DNA from 2 places in the Massilia sp. BHUDP2 genome. Region 1 is predicted to be linked to the other one. Evidence: riboswitches for the same ligand, from Rfam matches in the RefSeq annotation. Region 1 holds a riboswitch; the other holds the start of a gene.
What was found. A riboswitch is a leader RNA that binds a small molecule or an ion and turns the genes downstream of it on or off. The one in region 1 is predicted to bind cobalamin.

Region 2: it holds a riboswitch for cobalamin, as region 1 does, so the genes downstream of both, ACK6C6_RS24410 (TonB-dependent receptor domain-containing protein) here and ACK6C6_RS16015 (TonB-dependent receptor) in region 1, are expected to answer to the same signal.

The regions. Positions count from the first base shown of each region.
Region 1 covers NZ_JBJUVW010000002.1:1,204,427-1,211,349, reverse strand. The annotation lists gene ACK6C6_RS16020 (M1 family metallopeptidase) at 1-1,832, opposite strand, end outside; cobalamin riboswitch at 1,959-2,198, shown strand; gene ACK6C6_RS16015 (TonB-dependent receptor) at 2,284-4,272, shown strand; gene ACK6C6_RS16010 (cobalamin-binding protein) at 4,272-5,162, shown strand; gene ACK6C6_RS16005 (thiol:disulfide interchange protein DsbA/DsbL) at 5,289-5,951, shown strand; gene ACK6C6_RS16000 (hypothetical protein) at 5,948-6,307, shown strand; gene ACK6C6_RS15995 (DUF6151 family protein) at 6,311-6,895, opposite strand.
Region 2 covers NZ_JBJUVW010000006.1:7,173-14,095, reverse strand. The annotation lists gene cobT (nicotinate-nucleotide--dimethylbenzimidazole phosphoribosyltransferase) at 1-604, shown strand, start outside; gene ACK6C6_RS24420 (adenosylcobinamide-GDP ribazoletransferase) at 610-1,389, shown strand; gene ACK6C6_RS24415 (histidine phosphatase family protein) at 1,392-1,925, shown strand; cobalamin riboswitch at 1,945-2,178, shown strand; gene ACK6C6_RS24410 (TonB-dependent receptor domain-containing protein) at 2,246-4,078, shown strand; gene ACK6C6_RS24405 (FecCD family ABC transporter permease) at 4,105-5,124, shown strand; gene ACK6C6_RS24400 (ABC transporter ATP-binding protein) at 5,126-5,899, shown strand; gene cobO (cob(I)yrinic acid a,c-diamide adenosyltransferase) at 5,896-6,522, shown strand; gene ACK6C6_RS24390 (cobyrinate a,c-diamide synthase) at 6,522-6,923, shown strand, end outside.

The sequences.
Region 1 (6,923 bases):
CGCTCGTCCACCGCCGCCTGGCTCTCTTCGACGCGCTTGCCGTCCACCACGCGGGTGCCGGCCAACGGCAGCTCTTCTTCGCTCGACAGCCTGGCCACCTTGTCGTCGACGCGTGCGGTCGCATAGACCTGCTGCGCGAAGACCTCTTCGACAGCGGTGCGCTCGCCGCTGCCGTCCGCCAGCGCTTCGCGCAGGTCGGCAATGCTGGGGTGGCGGAACTTCCAGCGCCGGTAGTATTCCTTGAAGCCGCGCTCCATGGCCTCGCTGCCGATGCGCTGCTCCAGGTCGCGCATCACGGTGGCGCTGCGGGTGTAGACCGGATCGATGCCCTGCAGGCGCTGCCAGGCGTTCTGGCCGGGCGCATCCAGCGGCCGCTCACGCGGGGCGAACAGGCGCATGGCGTCGAAGCCCTCGAATCCCGGATCGAAGCCGATCCGCTTCAGGAAACCGGGGGCGGGATAGACCTGCTGTCCGCGGTCGCGCATCGCGCGGTTTTCCCAGTAGGCGGTCAGGCCTTCGTCGAGCATCGGCTCCTCGAACTCGTTGCTGGCCAGGATGCCCTGGAAGAAGTTGTGGCCGAGTTCGTGGATCGTCACGGCGTCCAGTTCATATTCTTGCAGCGATTTGGGCGGAACCTCGGCATGGCCGGACGCGGTGATGAAGGTCGGGTACTCCATGCCGCCGGCTTCCTGCGCGTTGTAGGGCGGGATCACGACGGTCAGCGTGCGGTAGGGGTAGGGGCCGAGCTTGCGCGAGAAATAGGCCAGCGAATCCTTGGCCGCCTTCATGACCGGCCTGGCGCTGGCCTCGTATTCCTGCGGGTACAGCACCTGCACGGTCACGATCGGGCTGCCGGGACCGGTCCAGGTCTCCACCAGCGGCGGGGCGCTGCGCTTGTCCGCGGTCCAGGCGAAGTCGTGCACGTCGTGCTGCACGTAGCGGTGCGTCAGCAAGCCGTTCTTCTCGACGGGCGCACCCTGCAGCGCGCCGGTCGCGCCCACCGTATAGCCCTTCGGCACGGTCAGGCTCACGTCATAGCTGCCGAAATCGGCGTAGAACTCGGACTCCATGTGGAATTCGTGCGCATTCCAGCGTGGCGCGGTGGCGCCGCGCTCGCCCGGCAGTTCGAGCACTGCGATCTTCGGGAACCACTGGGCCACCAGGTGGAAGCTGCCGTAGTAGCCGGTGCGCGCGATCACGCGCGGCAGCTGGGTGGTGAAGGCCATGTCGAGCGTGGTCGAGGCGCCGGGGGCGACCGCCTCGGGCAGGTCGAGGCGCGCCACCGTGTGGTCGGTGGCCGGGCCGCCGTCCGGCTGGACGAAGCGCCATGGCACGGCTGCGCCGCCTTGAGTCACGCTGCGCAGCGCGATGTGGCCCCATTCGCCGTCGCCGATCTCGGCGCCGCTGCGGAAACGTTCGCCGCGCTGGCGCTGCTCGGTGAAAAAGCTGCTGCCTTCGCCTTCGAAGGCGTTCATGTAGAGGTGAATGTAGACGCTGCGCGCCGGTACCGCGCTGCGGTTGCGCCAGGTGAGCTGCTGCTGGCCGGCGATCACGTGCTTGTCCGGGTCGAGCGTGGCGCTGATGCGGTAGCTGGCCACGCGCTCGGACAGGGTCGCGTGGTCGCCGCTGCGGATGCCGCCCCAGGCATCCGGGCTGCTCGGCGCCGTGACGGCGGCGGCGTTCGGCGCGGCCAGCGCGATGCCGTCGAGCGAAGGCGTGGCCGCGGGCGGGGGCGCGTCAGCCTGGGCCAGCCAGGCGCCGGCGCCGCCGAAGGCCAGCAGTGCGGCGCATGCCAGCGCGCGCAGGCCTTGTCGCTGTCTATAAATCTGCATGCAGGACTCCCAGTTGTCGATGTTGTATTTATATGAGCGCGACTATATCCAGAACATCGGCGAATTGCCATGCGCAGGGAATGGAAGCACAAAATACGACAACGAAATGCAGGAAAGCTTGTCAGGTTATAATCTCGCCGTTCTGGTGCCCGCGCATGCGCTCCGCATGTGCAGTTAAACGGGAAACACGAGGCAAAGGCGCTGCGCGCCCGAACCAAGATGTGCTGCCCCCGCAACGGTCAACAAGCACTGCTTCGCATACGCGAAGCGGTAGGCTGCTCCAAACACCACTGTGCCGACAGGCATAGGAAGGTGGCGCGGTCCGTCTTGCAAGCCCGGATACCGGCCAGACAGGTGGAAGCGACCGCATGCGAGCAGCGTGGCGGCGCCTTCCGTTGAACGCCGGGCTTGCGGGGACGCAGGCCGGTGCCATTACCGAGAACATCCGAACATGAACTTTGCTGTCGTACCACGCAGCGCGCCGGCGGTGAAGCCGCTCGCGCTGGCTTGCGCCCTGTCCCTGTCCATCCTTGCCGCCAAGGCCGCCGCCCAGGACAGCCTGCCTTCGATCGTCATCACCGGCGCGCGCTTCCCGGCGCAGCCTGCCAGCGCGCCGATCGGCGCCACCGTGATCACGGCTGATGACATCCGCCGTTCCGGCGCCGCCGACGTCAACGCGGCGATCCGCAAGGTCGGCGGGGTCTATGGACGCCAGAGCCTGGACGCCTCGCCGGACTTCGCGCTCGACCTGCGCGGCTTCGGCTCGAACAGCGCCCAGAACCTGGTGATCCTGGTGGACGGCGTGCGCCTGAACGAGAACGAACTGACCAACGCGGTGCTGTCGAGCATCCCGGTCGATACCGTCGAGCGCATCGAGATCCAGCGCGGCGGCAGCAGCGTGCTGTACGGCGAAGGCGCGACCGGCGGCGTGATCAACATCATCACGCGCCGCGCCGGCGCGAACGGCACCCACGGTTCGGTCTTCGCCGAAGCAGGGCGCTTCGACGCCCACGACCTGCGCGCCTCGATCACCCATGGCGCCGGCCCGCTTTCTTTTGATGTGGCGCTGGCCGACCGCGGCACCGACAACTACCGCGCCAACAGCGAGTTCAAGCAGAAGACCGCCAGTGGCGGCGTCCAGTACGCCTACGGCGCGGGCCGCGCCGGCCTGCGCTTCGAACATTCCGAGCAGGACGCGCGCTTCCCGGGTTCGCTCACGGAGGCCCAGTACCTGGCCAATCCGCGCCAGACCCTCACGCCGGACGATTTCGGCACCCTGGACACCGACCGCGTCAGCGCTTTCGTCGAGCACCGCGTCGGCAGCCTCGAGCTGGCCGCGGAACTCTCGCACCGCGAGCGCGAGGTCGCAGCCAGTTACTTCTACCCCGGCGGCGTCACCCGCGTCGCCTATGACGCCAGCCAGACCCAGTTCTCGCCGCGCCTGCGCCACACGGCCAGCCTGGGCGACAAGCGCAACGAGCTGGTGGCCGGCATCGACCTGGTGCGCTGGGAGCGCCGGACCGAGTCCGATTTCTCGCGCGGCGACGCCGAGCAGGATTCGAAGGCCATCTACCTGCGCAACGAAGTCCTGTGGAACGCTCCCCACAATGCCCGCCTGGCGATCGGCGGTCGCCACGAACGCTTCACCAAGGATTACTCCGACCCGCTGGCCTTCCCGCCGGTGCTGGGTGAGCACCGCAGGCAGTCGATCAATGCCTGGTCGCTGGAAGGCAGCGTCGACCCGATGCCGCAGCTGACCGTGTTCGCCAAGCTCGGCCGCAGCTACCGCATCGCCAACGTGGACGAGAACAGCCTGCGTTCGGGGCTTGAGGTGCTGGCGCCGCAGACCTCGCGCGACCTGGAGCTGGGCGTGACCGCCGGCGGCCCGGCGCGCCAACTGACTGCGCGCCTGTTCCGCCACCGCCTGAAGGACGAGATCTTCTACGACCCGACCATCGGCTGGGGCGCCAACACCAACCTGGATCCGACCCGTCGCCAGGGCTTCGAGCTCGAAGCGCAGCAGGCCCTGACCCAGGACCTGCGACTCTCCGCCAAGTGGCAGCGCGTGGACGCCGAGTTCACCGGCGGCCAAGGTGCTGAGTACCCCAATGCCGGCCGCGAGATGGTGCTGGTGCCGAAGAACGTCGTCACCGTGCGCGCCGCCTGGACCCCGGCCAGCGGCCACAGCGCCGACATCGGCGCCCAGTGGGTCGACAGCCAGCGCTACGGCAGCGACTTCACCAACAGCTGCGGCGCCCGCATCCCGTCGTACACCACCGTCGACGCGCGCTACGCCTACCGCATCAAGGGCTGGGAAGCGGCCGTCAGCGCGCTCAACCTGGCCGACCGCCAGTACTACAGCAATGCCTTCGGCTGCCGCTCGGGCATCTATCCGAGCGACGGCCGCCAGCTGAAGCTGTCGCTGCGCTACGACTTCTGATGCGCGCGCCCGGACGCTTGAGCGCTGCGCTGCTGCTGTTCGCGGCGGCAGCCGGCGCGCAGGCCGCGCTGAGCGTGGTCGACGATGCCGGCCGCCGCATCACCGTGCAGCAGCCGGCCCGGCGCGTCATCTCGATGGCGCCGCATGCCACCGAGCTGCTGTTCGCGGCCGGCGGCGGCGCGCGCGTGGTCGGGGCGATGAACTACAGCGATTACCCGGAAGCCGCGAAGAAGATCCCGCTGGTCGGCAGCAACAGCGTGATCGACATGGAGCGGGTGCTGGCCCTCAAACCCGAGCTGATCGTGGTCTGGCACACCGGGAACACGGCGCGCCAGATCGCCCAGCTCGAATCGCTGGGCGTGCCGGTCTTCCACAGCGAGCCGCGCACACTGGGGCAGGTGGCCGACAACATCGAGCGCCTGGGCCGGCTGCTGGGCACCGACGCGGCTGCCACGAGCGCGGCCGGGTCCTTGCGCGCCCGCCTGGCGGGGCTGGAAGCGCGCTACGCCCGGCGCCCGCCCGTGACGGTGTTCTACCAGATCTGGGACCAGCCGCTGTACACCCTCAACGACGCCCAGATCGCCAGCGACGCGATCAGGGTCTGCGGCGGACGCAACGTGTTCGGCGCGCTCAAGGCCGTGGCGCCGGAGGTCGGCATCGAAGCGGTGCTGCAGGCCGACCCGGAGGCGATCATGGCCGGCAGGCGTCATGATCCTGCCAATCCCGGCCTCAAGCTGTGGGGGCCGTACAAGAGCATGACGGCGGTAAAGCGGGGCAACCTGTTGACCGTGGATGGCGAATTGCTGACGCGGCCGGGGCCGCGGGTGATCGACGGCGCGGCCCGGCTGTGCGAAGCGCTGGAGGCGGTGCGGCAGCGCCGGTCGAAGTAAATCATTCCTCCGTTTCGCCTACGTTAATTCCGTAAGCAAATGCAAAATTCAGCCCTTCCTCAGAATGGCGGGCCGAAAAAGTGGTAATCTCCCGGCGTTTGCTCAATCTATTGTGGAAGGAAACCTATGCGTTCTCTGCGTTTTGCTCTCATCGCCGCCACCATGGTCGCCAGCACCGCGATCGCGTCGCCAGCCGACCCGAAGAACGGTGTCGACTACCAGACCCTGGCCGCGCCGCAACCGGTGCAGGCGACGGGCAAGAAGGTCGAGGTCATCGAATTCTTCGCGTACCATTGCCCGGCCTGCAACATGCTGGAACCGACGTTCAACCAGTGGATCAAGAAGCAGGGCGACAACATCGTCGCGCGCCGTATCCCGCTGCCTTTCCAGGGCCCGACCGATCCGGAAGCACGCCTGTTCCTGACCCTCGAAGCGATGGGCAAGCTCGACCAGTACCACCACCGCGTATTCCAGGCCGTGCACGTGCAGCGCCAGCGCCTGACGAAGGATGACCAGATCATCGAGTGGGCGGTCAAGAACGGCCTCGACAAGGCCAAGTTCATGGAAACCTGGAACTCCTTCGGCGTGACCACCAAGCTGCGCCGCCTGAGCCAGATCTCGAGCGCCTACAAGGTGACCGGCACCCCGACCATCATCATCGACGGCAAGTACGTGGTGTCGCCGGGCCAGATCCAGGAGGCGAACAAGATCCAGGACGTCAACCAGCTGATGCAGGCGACCGCCCAGGTCATGGACGCACTCGTCGCAAGGGCAGCCAAATCCAAATGAGCAATGACGTCGAACGCGAAGTCCTCAAGATGTACGATGGGTCCCGGCCCAACGAGGACGACCTGTTTGAGACCAGCTATGTGAACCACATCGCGTGGTCGGTGGCGGTGCTCTGCACGGGCATCGCCATCTGGCTCGGCATTGCCCTCGTCAATGCCGAGAACCAGCGCTACGCCCTGATGACCAACAAATGCCCCGATCCGCTCTTCAAGGGCGGCATCGACAAGGCATGTCTCGTGACCGTGCGTTCGCGCGACCACTGGTGGGAGCACCTGTGGTACGGCGTCACGCACGTGAGCGGACAGTACGACGAGCACGTCTCGCGTTATCCTTCCCGGCGCACGACCGAACGCTGAGCCCTAAGTGCTCAGCGCCTTTCTTTCTTCCAGCGACAGCACCTGCGGCGGCTTCAGCGGCTCGCTCGTGCCCGCGCGGAAGAAGGGATTCTCCCGGTAGCCGCCGCCCAGGCGCGCCTTCATCAGCATTGTCCCGATCTTGCACACGGCCCAGGCCGTGCCCAGGGCGCTCGACTGCACGGGCCCCTTGGCCGATCTCGTTTCGACCCGGCAGCGCAGGCCCCCGAGCTGCCGATCGAGTTCCGCATCCGGCGCATCCAGGCAGGCCCGCACCAGGCCCAGGTAGGAAGTACGCGGGTCGCGCGGCGTGTTGCCGATCGGCGTGCGGCAGCAGCTGGCGTACCAGCGGTACAGCCCCTTGGGGCTCAGCGACATGCAGGCCAGGTGCTCGAGGCCTTCGTCGAAGCGCACGGCGGCGGGCAGGGTGGCGGCCACCTCGGTGCCGCCGAGCGGATCGAGCACGGGGGTAGCCAGGAAGCGGCCATAGGCCTGGCAGTCCTTGCAGTAGCAGACGGCGCGCGCGGCCACGCGCCGGGCGTCGACCTGGCCGCGCAGCTTGCCGCAGCGGCAGCGTAATGCGAGCCTCATAAGGGGCCTCCCTGGACAATCATCGTGT
Region 2 (6,923 bases), on a different contig from region 1:
GCTCGAGGACGCGCTGGAGCATGGCATGGCATTGGCGCGCGACCTGCCCGGCACCGTGGTCGGCTTCGGCGAGATGGGCATCGGTAATACGACCGCCGCCGCGGCCATCATGCACAAGCTGACCGGGCTGCCACTGGAGCAATGCGTGGGCGCCGGCACGGGCCTGTCGTCGGACGGCATCCGGCGCAAGCAGCAAGTCATCGCCGCTGCCATACAAAAGCATGGCGGGGCAGACGACCCGCTCGCCGTGCTGGCCACCTTCGGCGGCTTCGAGATCGCCATGATGACGGGCGCGATGCTCAAGGCCGCCGAGCTGCGCAAGGTCCTGCTGATCGACGGTTTCATCGTCACCAGTGCCTTGCTGGTGGCCGCTCGCCTGCAGCCGGCGATCCTCGACTACTGCGTGTTTGCCCACGCATCGAGCGAAAACGGCCACCGCCTGATGCTCGACGCCCTCGGCGCCCAGCCCCTGCTGCAGCTCGGCCTGCGCCTGGGCGAAGGCACCGGCAGCGCACTCGCCCTGCCCCTGCTGCATGCGGCCGCCAACTTCCTGAACGAGATGGCGACCTTCGCCTCCGCCCAGGTCAGCACCGGCGCAAAGTAAAGACCATGCAGCAGCTGCGCCTGTTCTTCATCGCGGTCCAGTTCTTCACGCGCCTGCCGATCCCGCGCTGGGTCGGCTTCGAGCAGGAGTGGCTGCACCATGCGTCGCGCTACTTCCCGCTGGTCGGCATCGTGGTCGGTACGATCGCCGCCGGCGTGTACGCCGCCGCCGCACTGGTGTTTCCCGCTCCGGTCGCGGCAGTGCTCTCGACCGCAGCGACCATCTATGCCACCGGCGCCTTCCACGAGGACGGCTTTGCCGATACCTGCGATGGCCTCGGCGGCGGGATGACGCGCGAACGCGTGCTCGAGATCATGAAGGACTCGCGGGTCGGCGCCTACGGCGCCATCGGCGTGGTGTGCATGCTCGGCGCGAAGTGCAGCACCCTGGCAATGCTGCCGCCAGCCAGCGCCATCGGCGCCCTGCTGCTCGCCCATCCGCTGTCGCGCCTCGCGGCCACCTCCCTCATCTGGCGCATGGAGTATGCGCGCGCCGAAGGCAAGACCAAGCCGCTGGCCGAACGCATGACGACAAGCGAATTCACGATCGCATCCGCCACGGTCGCCATCGCCGCCGCCATCCTGCTGGCGAGCGGCGCGCTCGACCTGCGCGCCCTGCTTGCCGCGCTCGTCGCGGGTGTTGCTGTGACCTGGTGGCTGGCCCGCAAGTTCGCGCGCCGCATCGGCGGGTATACCGGCGACTGCCTCGGCGCCGTGCAGCAGCTGGCCGAAGTCCTCATCTATCTTGCCGTGCTGGCCACACTCGGCCACGGCGCCCTCGCATAAGGATGCGGCTGATCCTGGTGCGCCATCCCCAGCCGGAGGTCGCGCCCGGCCTCTGCTACGGCAGCGCCGACGTTTCGACATCTATCGAAGCGATCATGCAGGTCGCCACCACGCTGCGCGCGGCCGGCTTGCCCGGGCGACTCCCCGTCTACGCCAGCCCGCTCGCACGTTGCGCGACCCTCGCCGCGGCGCTCGAGGTCCCGGTCACGCTCGATGCCCGCCTGGGCGAGATGGATTTCGGCGCCTGGGAGATGCGCGCGTGGGACACCATCCCGCGCGCCGAGGTCGACGCCTGGGCCGCCGACCTGCTGCACTACCGCCCCGGCGGCGGCGAGAACGTGCTCGAGGTGGCCCGCCGCGTCGCCGCATTCCGCCAGCAGCTGCGGCATCCTGCGGCGCTCGTCATCTGCCACGCCGGCACGATCCGCCTGTTGTCCGCCCTGCACCCAGGGGGCAGCATCGAACAGGCCGCGTTACGCGCCGCCGCCAGCGCCCACCGCATCGGCTACGGTGAAGTCGTCGTGCTGAAAGACTGACAACGCCGCGCGACCCTGCGTATAATGGCGGCGTTTTGGTGCTCGCGGTCGTGTCCACGACCGCAGTTAAACGGGAAACACGAAGCCCTTCAACAAGGCCAACGTGTGCTGCCCCCGCAACGGTAAGCAAGTGCCGCGCTCGATGTTCGGGCCACGCGGCAAACCGTCTTCCATGACCACTGTGCGAACGCATGGGAAGGTCGGACGGCCACACTTGCCAGCCCGGATACCGGCCAAAAGGTGGAAGCGTGCCATTGGCGCGCTTCTGATCAATCTGGCCTACGGGGACGTCGGCTGGTTGTCTTTTGATTGAGCTATTCATGAACTTTCCTGTAACACGGCTTGCGGCCGCGCTGTCGCTCGCATTCGCCCTTGCTGCGCCCGCAGTCGCCCAAACCCTTGATTCGGTCCTCGTCACCGCCAACCGCATGCCGCAGCGCGCGGTCGACGTGATCGCCGACACCACGGTGATCCACGCCGACGAGATCGCCCGTTCCGGCGCAGGCTCGGTGGCCGACGTGCTGCAGCGCCAGCGCGGCATCGAGATCACCCGCAACGGCAGCGCCGGCGCCTCGACCAGCGTATTCCTGCGCGGCGCCAACAGCAACGGGGGCGTGGTCCTGCTGGACGGCGTACGCATCGGGTCGTCCACCAGCGGCGTCGCCGCCTGGAATGCGGTGCCGCTCGGCGCCATCGAACGCATCGAAATCGTCTACGGCCCGCTCAGCACCCTGTACGGCGCGGACGCCATCGGCGGCGTGATCCAGATCTTCACCCGCAAGGGCGAGGGCGGCCCGGTCGTCAGCGGCTCGGTCGGCGCCGGCAGCAATGCGACGCGCCAGATCGACGCCAGCGTGCACGGCGCGGCCAATGGCCTGCGCTACGCCATCGGCGCCGGCCATGAAGAGTCGGACGGCTTCTCGGCCACGCGCCCGGGCGCCTTCGGCTTCAACCCGGACAAAGACGGCTACCGCCGCCGCAACGCCAACGGCCAGCTTTCCTACGCGCTGGCCCCGAAATTCGAAGTCGGCGCCCAATTCCTGCACAGCGACCTGCGCGCGCAGTACGACAGCGGCAGCGCCGCCTACGACGTCCACAACGAGCAGGACCTGAACACGGCGGCGGTCTATGCCACCGGCCAGTTCAGCACCGCCTGGCGCAGCACCCTGCAGTACGCGCGCTCGGACGACAAACTGGGCAGCTTCACCAGCAGCGCCCCATCCGGCGCCAGCCAGATCGACACCCGGCAGGACGAGCTGACCTGGCAGAACAGCATCGCGCTCGGCCCCGACACCCTGCAGCTGCTCTACAGCCACCGCAAGGAGGAAGTGGAATCGAGCTCCACCGCGGCCCTCTCGCGCTCGCGCAGCACCAACGCGTATGCGGCCGTTTATTCGGCCAAGCGTGGCGCCCACCTGTTCGATGTCAGCGCCCGCCATGACCGTTCGTCGGTGTATGGCAGCAAGAACACCGGCGCCGCCGGCTATGGCTACGACTTCGGCTCTGGCCTGCGCGCCACCGCCAGCGTCGGCACCAGCTTCCGCGCGCCGACCTTCAACGAGCTGTACTACCCGAACTACGGCCTGCCGACCAACCGTCCGGAACAGGGCCGCAACCGCGAAGCCGGCTTGCGCTACGACGCCGGCGACGTGCAGTTCGACGCCACCTGGTTCCGCAACCGCCTGACCGACATGATTGTCTCCGCCACGCCCTGCCCGGGCCGGGCCGGCAGCTGCGCCTACAACGTCAACCGGGCCCAGCTCGAAGGCGTCACGGTGGCGGCGCGGACGCGCGTCAGCGGCATCAACCTGCGCGGCAGCCTGGACTGGCAGGATCCGAAGGACCTCACCACCGGCAAGCAGCTGGCGCGCCGCTCGAAAAAGCATGCCAGCTTCAGCGCCGACAGCAGCTGGGGCGTGCTCAAGGCCGGCGCCGAGCTGCAGCTCTCCGGCGAGCGCTTCGACGATGCCGCCAACCGCAATCGCCTGGGTGGTTACGGCCTGCTCAACCTGTACACTACCTGGCAAGTGGCGCCGGACGTATCGCTGCTGGTCCGCCTCGACAACGTCGCCGACAAGCAGTACGAGCTGGCGCGCTACTACGGCACCAGCGGCCGCACCTGGTTCGCCGGCCTGCGCTACGGCATCCGCTGACCAGGACGCCACCAAGAAGGAGAACCATGCATCACCCCGCTCAAGCCCAGCGTCAACGCGCCATGCTCGTCATCGGCGCCCTGCTGCTGTGCGCCATCGCCAGCCTGCTGTTCTCCGGCATGACGGGCTCGATCGCCGTGCCGCTGGCCGAGATGCCGGACGCCCTGCGCCAGCTGATGCAAGGCGAAAGCTCGCTGGCCGCCTCGCTGCTCGAGCTGCGTGCCGGCCGTGCGCTGACGGCCTTCGTGACCGGCGGCGCGCTGGCCCTGGCCGGGGTGATGATGCAGGCCCTGCTGCGCAACCCGCTGGCCGACCCCTATGTGCTCGGCATTTCGGCGGGCGCCTCGGTGGGCGCCCTGCTGGCCCTGCTCCTGATGGCCGGCGCCATCGTGGTCGACATGGCGGCGCTGGCCGGCGCGGTGGGGGTGTCGATGCTGCTCTACCTGCTGGCCCGGCGCGACCTGCGTAGCGGCCTGGCGCTGGAAGCGGGCACCTCGATGCTGCTGCTCACCGGCGTGATCCTCTCCTCGGCCTGCATGGCCCTGGTGACCCTGATGCTGTCGATCGCCCCGGAAGGCCGGCTGCGCAGCATGATCTTCTGGATGATCGGCGACCTGGCCGGTGCGCCGCTGCGCCTGGCGCCGTGGGTGGTGCTCGGCGCCGCCCTGCTGTACGCCCTGCGCAGCGCACGCGCCATGAACGTGGTCGCGCTGCATGCGGAGGCCGCGGCCACGCTCGGCATCCGCGTCGGCAGCCTGCGCAAGGGCCTGTTCTTCGTTTCCGGCGTATTGACCGCCAGCGCCGTCACCAGCGCCGGCTCGGTCGGCTTCGTCGGCCTGATCGTCCCGCACGCCTGCCGCTTCGCCTTCGGTCCCGACCACCGGGTCTTGATTCCGGCGGCGGTGCTGGCCGGCGGCAGCTTCCTGGTGCTGTGCGACACGCTGGCGCGCACCGTCATCGCGCCGCAGCAGCTGCCGGTCGGCGCGATCACCGCGATCATCGGCGCGCCGGTGTTCCTCTACCAACTGCACCGTTTGCGGAGGTGAGATGATCCGGACCGAACACCTCGACCTCAAGGCCGGCAGCCGCCTGCTGGTGCGGCAGCTCGACTGGGCCGCCCGCCCCGGCGAATGCTGGAGCATCATCGGCCGCAATGGCGCCGGCAAGAGCACCCTGCTGCGCACCCTGGCCGGCCTGCACCATCCGGATGCCGGCGCGGTATTCGTCGGCGGCCGCGCGCTCGAGGCCTGGGCGCCGGAAGAACTGGCGCGCGAACGCGCCTTCCTGGCGCAGTCGCGCCACGATGCGTTTTCGTACAGCGTGATCGAAACCGTGCTGTCGGCGCGCCACCCCTACCACGCCGAGCGCTACTGGGAAGGCAGCGACGACCACCAGGCCGCCATGAACGCCCTGGAGGCGATGGAAGTGGCGGACCTGGCCGCCCGCGACGTGCGCACCCTGTCCGGCGGCGAGCGCCAGCGGGTCGCCATCGCCGCGCTGCTGGCGCAGGACACCCAACTCCTGCTGCTCGACGAGCCGGCCAACGCGCTCGACCTGGCGCACCAGGTCAGCAGCATGGCCCTGCTGGCCGGCCTGTGCCGCGAGCAGGGCAAGACCGTGGTCATGATCGGCCACGACCTGAACCTCGCCTACCGCATTTCCACCCACGCGCTGCTGTTGATGGGCGACGGCCGCTGGCAGGCCGGCCCGGTCGACGACACCATGCGGCCGGCGCTGCTGGGCGACTACCTCGGCCACCCGATCGAGATGATCGAACACGGGGGCCGCCGCATATTTCTCCCCCATGAGGCTAGCGTATGAACGAGATGACCCAAGAAGAGACTGCTGCATTGAACGAGCGCCACCGCCAGCGCATGGAACGCAAGAAGGCCGTCATCGACGCCAAAATCGCCGCGGCGGACAAGGAAATCGGCATCGTCATCGTCAATACCGGCAACGGCAAGGGCAAGAGCTCGAGCGCCTTCGGCATGGTGACGCGCGCGCTCGGCCACGGCATGAAGGTCGGCGTGGTCCAGTTCATCAAGGGCGCCATGTCGACCGGCGAGGAAAAATTCCTGCGCCGCTTCCCGGACGAAGTCAGCTTCCACGCGATGGGCGAAGGCTATACCTGGGAAACCCAGGACCGCGAGCGCGACATCGCCAAGGCCGGCGAAGCCTGGGAGCAGGCCAGGCGCTTCCTGCAGGACCCGGCCTACGGCATGGTGGTGCTGGACGAACTGAACATCGCGCTCAAGTACAAGTACCTGGACGTGCACACGGTCATTGCCGACCTGCTCGACCGTCCCGTCATGCAGCACGTGGTGGTGACCGGCCGCGCGGCGCCGCCGGAGCTGGTGGCGGTGGCCGACACGGTCACCGAGATGAACGTGGTCAAGCACGCCTTCAAGGCGGGCATCGCGGCCCAGGCCGGGACGGAGTGGTGATGGACCGGGATGCGGGCGCCCGCGCCGTGCTGGTCGCGGCCATGTCGTCGGGCCAGGGCAAGACCAGCGTCACCGCCGCGCTGGCGCGCAAGCTGCTGCGCCAGGGCCTGCGCGTGCGGGTGTTCAAATGCGGACCGGACTTCATCGACCCGATGCTGCTCGAGCGCGCATCGGGCGCGCCGGTCCATACGCTCGACTTGTGGATGGTCGGCGTCGAGGAATGCCGGCGCCGCCTGCACGACGCGGCGCGCGAAGCCGATGCGATCCTGATCGAGGGCGTCATGGGTCTGTACGACGGTTCGCCCTCGGCGGCCGACCTGGCGCGCGAATTCGACGTGCCGGTGCTGGCGGTGATCGATGCCTCGGCCATGGCCCAGACCGCGGGCGCGGTAGCGCGCGGC